Regions from separate parts of the Martelella soudanensis genome, predicted to be linked through region 1. Evidence: riboswitches for the same ligand, from Rfam matches in the RefSeq annotation. Region 1 holds a riboswitch; each other region holds the start of a gene.
The links. A riboswitch is a leader RNA that binds a small molecule or an ion and turns the genes downstream of it on or off. The one in region 1 is predicted to bind thiamine pyrophosphate.
Positions count from the first base shown of each region.

Region 2: linked by a shared signal. The riboswitch ahead of HQ843_RS11960 (TRAP transporter large permease) and the one ahead of thiC (phosphomethylpyrimidine synthase ThiC) in region 1 are both predicted to bind thiamine pyrophosphate.
Region 3: linked by a shared signal. The riboswitch ahead of HQ843_RS10830 (ABC transporter permease) and the one ahead of thiC (phosphomethylpyrimidine synthase ThiC) in region 1 are both predicted to bind thiamine pyrophosphate.
Region 4: linked by a shared signal. The riboswitch ahead of thiB (thiamine ABC transporter substrate binding subunit) and the one ahead of thiC (phosphomethylpyrimidine synthase ThiC) in region 1 are both predicted to bind thiamine pyrophosphate.

Region 1 covers NZ_CP054861.1:515,944-518,140, reverse strand. Annotated here, with positions in the region: tRNA gene HQ843_RS02505 (tRNA-Ile) at 99-174, opposite strand; gene HQ843_RS02500 (SIMPL domain-containing protein) at 335-1,075, shown strand; TPP riboswitch at 1,200-1,329, shown strand; gene thiC (phosphomethylpyrimidine synthase ThiC) at 1,428-2,197, shown strand, end outside.
Region 2 covers NZ_CP054861.1:2,509,353-2,511,549, reverse strand. Annotated here, with positions in the region: gene HQ843_RS11960 (TRAP transporter large permease) at 1-1,302, opposite strand, end outside; TPP riboswitch at 1,429-1,531, opposite strand; gene HQ843_RS11955 (lytic murein transglycosylase) at 1,655-2,197, opposite strand, start outside.
Region 3 covers NZ_CP054861.1:2,257,874-2,260,070, reverse strand. Annotated here, with positions in the region: gene HQ843_RS10835 (sugar porter family MFS transporter) at 1-420, opposite strand, end outside; TPP riboswitch at 647-750, shown strand; gene HQ843_RS10830 (ABC transporter permease) at 817-1,572, shown strand; gene HQ843_RS10825 (ABC transporter substrate-binding protein) at 1,606-2,197, shown strand, end outside.
Region 4 covers NZ_CP054861.1:1,309,665-1,311,861, reverse strand. Annotated here, with positions in the region: gene thiB (thiamine ABC transporter substrate binding subunit) at 174-1,184, opposite strand; TPP riboswitch at 1,223-1,321, opposite strand; gene HQ843_RS06315 (FKBP-type peptidyl-prolyl cis-trans isomerase) at 1,550-1,987, shown strand.

The DNA.
Region 1 (2,197 bases):
CTCCGAGGCATCGCCGTCGGTGGCTTCACAAAAAACCGACTTTTGTCGCAAAGTCGGCGTTTCCGTGTCGGACGACAACAACTGTCAAAATTCAAAAATGGTGGGCCTGGAGGGACTCGAACCCCCAACCAAGCGGTTATGAGCCGCCGGCTCTAACCATTGAGCTACAGGCCCTGTCCGCGGCCGAGACAGGCAGCGACGGTCCGCGCGGGCAATGGTTCCTTGCGCGGACCCTCCGACTACTCCAAATTGATGGGCATCGCAAGTTCCCGCCGCATTGGCTTCACAATTGCTGGTCAAGAGGAGGGGACGCACATTTCAAGGAGGGATTTCCATGGCCAATCTACCTGTCCGCCTACCTGTCCGCATTGCCGCCGCGGGCCTGCTTTTCGCCTTGCCGCTTGCAGGCACGGCAGCCTTCGCCGACAGCACCCAGCCGCCGGCCGTCATCAATGTCTCGGCCGATGGCGATGCCACTCTGGTGCCGGATATGGCGACGGTCTCGCTCTCCGTCGTCAGCCAGGCCGATGACACGGCGACAGCGCTTTCGCAAAACTCGGCCGCCATGCAGAAGGTGATCGACGCGCTGAAACAGGACGGCATCGCTGAGAAGGACTTCCAGACCAGCAATTTCTCGGTGAGCCCGCGCTATCAGCAGGTCAAGGCCGATGACGGAACGATGACCAGCGAAATCGTCGGCTACGAGGTGCAGAACGGCCTGAATGTGCGGGTGCGCGACCTCGCCAAGCTTTCCGCCGTGCTCGACCATGCGGTCAAGCTCGGGGTCAATTCCGGCGGCGGGATTTCGTTTTCCAACAGCGATCCTTCGGCGGCCGAAGACGAGGCGCGGCGCGAGGCCGTCGCCAATGCGCTTGCCAAGGCGGAAACGCTCGCCGAGGCCGCCGGCGTCACGCTCGGCAAGGTGATGTCGATTTCCGAGCAGAGTTCGATGCCGCAGCCGATGATGTTTCGAGCCGACGTGATGATGGCGAAAGCGGAAGGCGCGCCGCCGATCGCTGCCGGCGAAAACACCTACAATATCACCGTCAACATGACGCTGGCGATCGAGCAGTAGTACCGGCTTCGGCCCGGTTCGGCGCGCTCTCAACATCGGCAGCGCGTTCACCGAAGAGATGGAGGCGGAAAACCGAGCCACTTGCACGGCTGTTGACAAAGCGGCTGTCGGAACGCAATCTCGGCACATTCACCCGGGGGGTCCCGACAAGGGGCTGAGATTCTGATAGCCGGTCCGAAAGGTCCGCGCAGCGCAGTGACCCGATGAACCTGATCCAGTTCATACTGGCGTAGGGATGGTGTTCGGGCTGCGCGGCTTTGGCCGAGACTTTTACGGCGTGTTTCACGCGGCCAATCTCCATTCATTACCGGGAACTGGGTCTCCACGCTTCGAGCACTGGAGGCTCCAACCAATGAAAGATCTTTTCCCAACCGTCACCACGGGCCCGCTGCCCGCCTCGCGCCGCGTCTGGCACGCGGGCGTTCTCCACCCCGAGATCCGCGTTCCCATGCGCGAGATCGACCTGCACCCCACGGCGGGCGAGCCGCCTGTGACCGTCTATGACAGCTCCGGCCCCTTTACCGACCCGCAAGTCGAGATCGCCATCGAGCGCGGCCTGCCGTGTCCGCGCGAAGCCTGGATCGCCGCGCGGGGCGACACGGAACAATATGAAGGCCGCCATGTGAAGCCCGAGGACAATGGCTTTGCCGAGGGCAAGCGCCTGACGCCGGAATTTCCGGTGCGGCACCAACCGAAGCGCGCGAAAAATGGCCGCGCCATTACCCAGATGGCCTATGCCCGCGCCGGGATCGTCACCCCGGAAATGGAGTTTGTCGCCATCCGCGAAAATCTCGGCCGGCAGGCGGCAAGGCAGGCGCGAGAACGGGACGGCGAGGCTTTCGGCGCCGAAATCCCCGATTTCATCACGCCTGAATTCGTGCGCGACGAGGTGGCGCGCGGCCGGGCGATCATCCCGGCCAACGTCAATCACCCGGAACTGGAGCCGATGGCGATCGGCCGCAATTTTCTCGTCAAGATCAACGCCAATATCGGCAACTCAGCCGTCACCTCCTCGATGGCCGAGGAAGTCGAGAAGATGGTCTGGGCGATCCGCTGGGGCGCGGATACGGTGATGGACCTTTCCACGGGGCGCAACATCCACAATATCCGCGACTGGATCAT
Region 2 (2,197 bases), 2.0 Mb from region 1:
CGCCTCCGTGGTCGTGACGATGCCCAGGCGAATGCCGAACACCACGATCAGGCCGAGACCGAAGGCCGGCAGGGCCGCGATCCCGGCACGCTTGCGCATGGTTGCCGAAGCCGGCGGCCCGCCGCTCGCGGCGGCCATCGCAAATCTTATGGCGACGGCGAGAAAAGCGGCCATCAGCAGGCCGGCAAACAGCCCGCCGACGAGCAGCGCGCCAACCGGAAGATTGGTCGCCGTCGCCAGTATGAGAAAGGCGATCGATGGGGGAATGACATTGTCGAGAACGGAGGACGCGGCGACAAGCGCCCCGGCGCGGGCGGGCGGATAGCCGTGACGCACCAGTTCGGGATGGAACGTCGAGGCGGAAAACGCGGCATTGGCAACGGAGGAGCCGGATGCTCCTGAAAACAGAACGCCGGTCAACAGCGTCGTCTGCGCCAGCCCGCCACGATAATGGCCGACCAGCGAAGCCGCGAATGTGACGAGTTTGCCGGCCGCGCCCGACAGTTTCAGGAACGCGCCCGCGAGGAGAAAGAAAGGGATCGCCAGCAACAGGAATTTAGACATTCCGGCAACGCTATTGACGATGATCGCCTGTTCCGTCTGCAGCGCCCCGAAGGCGATTGCGATATAGGACGATGCCAGAAAGACATGGGCGAGCGGCGCGCCCGCCAGCAAGCCGAGAGAGGCGGCAACCACCAGCGGCAGGCTTGCCGGCAGCCCGGCGTCGATTGCAAGTCGGCCGACCGCCCCATAGACAACGCCGCCGAAGATGAGGGCGAGAAGCAGGGGCCAACCGGCGGACCGCTCCAGCCGGCGCAGGCACAGCAGCGCGAGCAGCCCCAGACCGCCGAAGGCGGGAAAGGTGAAGCGGACCCATTCCGGCAGCCCGAGCGTCGGCGACATGCCGCCAAGCCCGAGGCTCGCGCCGATGCCGCCGACGAGGAGGATCAGCCCGGCGACAACGCTGACGCCGTCGGCCACGACGCGCAGCATCCCGGACGCGCGACCGGACAAGCGCTTTGCGAGACCGTCGAACCGCATCGACAGCGGACCGGAGAAGGTCAATGGCAGGCCCGCGGAAATCAGACCGATGTTCAGCCAGATGCCGAGATCCTCCATGCCGATGACGCCGGTGTGAAAGACATAGCGCAGGCAGACGCCGGCCATGACAAGTGCCAGCATCGCCATCAGGATAACCGCGGCGAGCAGACCGAGGGCGGTTTCCAGCCCGTCCGCAAGCCGTCCGGCCGCGCGACGGGTGACCGTTGCAGCCCGGGTCACGGCCGGCACGGCCTGACGCATGAACGGTCGCCCAGACGGCGGCGCCATTGGCGGCCTGCGGTTCTCATCGGGAGGCAAGGCTTCATGGTGCGATCTCCAGGATGTTGCAATCACGGAGACCGGCGGAGAAGAGAAACACAATGGCGAAGCGGCCAAATTTTCCGTTCCTACGCCGGCATGACCCGGATCAGGTTCAAGGGTCCGGCTCAGCGCCGTCTCAGCATCGCATGATGCACCCCTCGGAATAGTCAGGTTTTGTCCGCCTTTCAGGCCTCTGTCAATGGCATGGCGCGTACGCGATGCCCGGCGGCGGGAATTTCGGGAGCCCGCGATATCCGGAAAAGCCTGTCGGGTACACTCTGTCGGCGCGGGCTCACTGAAGCCTGAGCAGCAGAGCCATCGACGGTTCGCCCGTGACGTTCAGCCCGTTCTGCCGCTGGTAGGCGGCGATCGCCGCGCGGGTCTGGTCGCCGAATACGCCGTCGACGGCGCCGGCATCGTAGCCCGCCGCCGCAAGCCGCGATTGCAGCTGTTTGCGCTGATCGGCGGTGAAACCATAACCGTCTGCGGGGAAACCGCCCCTCAGCGGGCCCGCGCCCGCAATACGGTCGGCGAGATATGCCACGCCCAACGCATAATTGGTGGAATTGTTATAGCGCTTGATGACGTTGAAATTCGGCCCCACGACAAAGACCGGGCCGCCGGGCTGGGGCTGTATCCTGGTGGTTGCGGCGGCGGCGCCCGGCGAGCCCTCCTCGCCGCCCCAGGGCTGGCCTTTCCGCCAACCGGAGCGGGCAAGATAATTGGCCGTGCTCGCAAGCGCGTCGGTCGGGTCGCTGTCCCAGATATCGCGACGGCCGTCACCGTTGAAATCGACGGCGTAGGCCAGGTAGGAGGTCGGAATGAACTGGGTGTG
Region 3 (2,197 bases), 1.7 Mb from region 1:
GCCGATGGTGATCATCAGTTGGAAGGCCGAGACGATGGTGCCGCGAATGCGCGCCGGCGCGACCTCGGCCAGAAACATCGGCGCGGTCATCGCCGAGGCGCCGATGCCGACGCCTATCACGAGGCGGGCAAGGGTCAGGACATACTGGTTGAAGGCAAGCGCGGAGATCAGCGAGCCGACCAGAAAGATGATCGCTCCCAGGATCAGCATCGGCTTGCGTCCGTACCGATCGGTGGTGATCATGGCAAGGATGGTGCCTGCGACCGCGCCGAGCGGTACGGCAGAGGTGATCACGCCTTCCATGAAGGCCGACACCGTGAAATCCTGCTTGATGAACGGCAACGCGCCGGAAATCACGCCCTGGTCGAAACCGAAGAGCATGCCGAACAGCGCTGCCACAATGACGATGGCGATTAACATCGAGTTTCCTCCGCTCTGACGGCAGATCCTGACTGTCGCCGCCCCTTACGCATATGGCCCTGTTTGTTAACCGCGGCTGAAAAACCGCGGCCGGCCTTGAACCACAAGTTGAAAATGGAAACCGCCCCCCTTGTCAAATCCTTTCGGGCTTTGGTCGGTATATTAGCGGGCACTTCCGTCTATGCCGCCGTGGCTCTTGACCTCCGCCCCCCGCGCGGCATAGATAGCCTCATCCGAGGGGTGTGTTTTTAAAACACTGAGATGGCCGATGGCCGAACCCTTGAACCTGATCCGGGTTATGCCGGCGTAGGAACGGAGTTTGGTCTTGAGCGACACGCCCAGAAAATCAGCCTCTATTGACGCCTCCGCTGCCCGGCCATGCCGGGGAGAGCGGGATTGAAGCGTACCCTTTCGGCTGTTCTCACCTTTTTGACGATCGTGATCGGGCTCCTTGCGCTTTGGCAGGCGATCATCGTTCTCGGCGACCTGCCGCGCTATATCCTGCCGCCGCCGCTCGCCGTGCTCGCAAAGATCGGCACCGCCCATGCCATGCTGCTTGAAGAGGCGCTGGTGACGCTCAGGGAAATCCTGGCGGGTTTTGCGATCGGCGCTGTCTTCGGCGCGGCGGCGGCCATTTTGATATCGGCCTTTCCCCGGATCGGCCGTTTCATCTGGCCCGTGCTGGTGGTGCTGCAATCCTTTCCCGTGTTCGTGATCGCGCCGATGCTGGTGCTCTGGTTCGGCTTCGGCATCGCTTCCAAGGTGGTGATGACGACGATCATCGTGTTCTTCCCCGTCGCCTCCAGTTTCGCCGACGGACTGCGGCGCACCGATCCGGAAGTGGTGGCAGCGGCAAGGCTCGATGGCGCCGGGCATTTCGAGATGCTGCGCTTCATCCGCCTGCCGCTGGCGCTGCCCCAGCTGTTTTCCGGCCTCAGGATCGCGGCCCCGCTGGCCCCGCTTGGCGCCGTCGTCGGCGAATGGGTGGGCTCTGCCGGCGGGCTCGGCTTTCTCATGGTCCAGGCCAATGCCCGCATGCAGACCGAAACCGTGTTCGCCGCCATGCTGATCCTGGCGCTCGAAGCCGTGCTGTTTCGAAAGGCGGTGGATCTCGCCGCTCCCTTCTTCACCCGCTGGTCGCATGAGGATTGAGCGGCCGGCTCGAACATATAGGAGAATGACATGCTGAAGAAATTCGCGCTCGCCGCAGCCCTTGCCGTTGCGCAGGGTCTTGCGCCGGGACTGGCAAGTGCCGCCGACAAACTCGACGTGATCCTGGAATGGTATGTGAACCCTGACCACGCGCCGCTGGTGATTGCCGCAGAGAACGGCTATTTCGCCGATCAGGGGCTCGACGTTGAACTGCTCCCGCCGTCCGACCCTTCCATGGTGCCGCGCATGGTGGCGGCCGGCAAGGTCGATATCGGCATTCACTACCAGCCCAACCTCTATCTCGATCATGAGGCCGGCATCGATATCGTCCGCTTCGGCACACTCGTCTCGACCCCGCTCAACACGCTGACGGTGCTTTCGGACGGGCCGATCAAGTCCGTTGCCGACCTGAAGGGCGGGAAGATCGGCTTTTCGGTCGCGGGCATCGAGGACGCGGTCGTGGCCACGATGCTTGAAAACGCCGGCCTTGCCAAAGACGACATCACCCTCATCAACGTCAATTTCGCGCTCACCCAGTCGCTGCTTTCCGGGCAGGTCGACGCGACCATCGGCTCATTCCGCAACATCGAACTGCCGCAAATGCGGATCGCGGGCCACGAAGGCA
Region 4 (2,197 bases), 790 kb from region 1:
GGCAGTGAGGGTAATGCAGCGTTTCGGATTGTGAGGGCGTTCGCGGGGATGGACTCGCCCCTCACTGTCGCTGTCGCGACATCTCTCCCCTCCGGGGCGAGAAGATTGGGGGGCTATGCGGCGCGGCCGTGTGTCGCGGCGCTGCCCGAAGCTTGAGACGGAAACAGCCGCACTCACCGCGCGCTCATGGCGTTCAGCCATTCATCGATCCATTTCTGACGGTTTTCGGCGACCACGTCCGGTGAAAATTGCAGGGTCTTTTCGGGCTTGACCGCATCCGCGAAGGCGGCGGGCAGCGGATCGGTGGTGGCGGCTGCCGGCATCATCCAGTTATGGGTCGGGATCGCGTCCTGAAAACCGGGGGTCAGGATGAATTCGAGGAAGGATTTCGCAAGCGCGGGATCATCGGCCATGGCGGTCATGCCGGCGACCTCGATCTGGATATAGAGCCCGTCCTTGAAATCGATCGCCTTGTAGCGATCGCTGCCCTCGGCGATCTCGTGATAGGCCGGCGAGGTGGTGTAGGACAGCACCATCGGCGCCTCGCCGCTGGTAAACAGCCCGTAGGCCTCCGACCAGCCCGGCGCGACCGTCAGGATCCGGTCGGAGAGTTTTTTCCACTGCTGGGCGGCGTCATCGCCATAGACCGATTTCATCCACAGCAGCATGCCGAGCCCGGGCGTGGAGGTGCGCGGGTCCTCGATCACCAGCTTCTCGCCGGCGGGTCCGTTGACCAGTTCGTCGAGCGTGGTCGGCGGCGCGTCGATGCTTTCGGTGTCATAGACGATGTCGAACCAGCCGTAATCGAAGGGCACGAACACTTCGTCGGAAAAACCGCCGGGAATTTCGGTATTCTCGGTCGAGACCCCGGAGTCTGCGAAAAAGCCGGTTTCCTTCGCCTCGTGGATCAGGTTGTTGTCGAGGCCGAGAACGATGTCGGCCGGGCTCGACTGCCCCTCAAGCTTCAGCCGGTTGAGAAGGGCGACGCCATCCTGGACGCTGACGAATTTCAGCGTGCAGCCGCAGGTCTTCTCGAAGGCCGCCTTCACCAGCGGTCCGGGCCCCCATTCGGCATTGAAGCTTTCATAGGTGTAGACGGTGAGGACCTTGCCCTCCTGGGCTGCCGCCGGCAGGGCCGGAAGGGCTGCGAGCGCCAGAATTGCGATGGCTGAGCGATGGATCATGACGCCTCCTTTGTGTTCCGTGACTGAAGGGGAAAACGGCGTCCTGCGCCTCTAATCCCTCCGCCGGTGCTAGCCGGATCAGGTTCTTCGGGTTGGCCTCAGGCCTCTCAGCGAAAATCGCACCCCGTTAGAGCTCATCAACACCTATCGCGGCGCTCCCGGCATTTCAAGAGGCGCATGATTTGAAAAATCGGCTCAAACGCACTAGGTAAAGAGCGGGTCCGGCCTGCCGGATGCCAAGCCGGTCGTCATGCGAAAACAAAGCGTGTCGGCTCATCCTTCAGGGGCGAAAGCACTCTGGAAACGGGAAACGGCGCGGCCGATCGCGGCCAGCGTGCAGTGTTCAAAAGGAAGGAGCACACGAAATGACAGAAGCCAAAACGGGCGATACCGTTCGTATTCACTACACCGGAACCCTCAATGACGGTTCGACCTTTGACAGTTCCGATGGCCGCCAGCCGCTGGAATTCACCGTGGGCGCCGGCCAGATCATCCCCGGCCTCGACCGCGAGATCGCCGGCATGGCCGTCGGAGACAATCGCGATGTGAAGGTGGCCTCCACCGAAGCCTACGGCCCCCACGACCCGCAGAAGGTGCAGGTCGTACCGCGCTCCGCGATGCCGCAGGAGGTCGAGGTCGCCCCCGGCATGCAGCTTCAGGCGCGCACGCCCGATGGCCAGACCGTGCCGCTGATCGTCACTAGGGTCGAGGAGCGGGAAGTCACGGTCGATGCCAATCATCCGCTGGCGGGCCAGGACCTGAACTTCGCGGTCGAACTGGTCGAGATCGTGAAGGCCGCCTGATCGGGGTCCCTGATCAACGCTGCCGCGCGGTTTTCGAACTATGTGAAAATATTGCGGCGCGAAGGTGGCAACCTGCCATGATTTTGCCATTCTTTGGCTGAATGGCTTTGCTAATAATGGGCTGGTACGCAACGCCGTGTGTCAGCCCTTTTTGGTGAGCCATACCCATGCCGGATTCCCGGAAAGACGTCTTTATCGATCGAAACTATT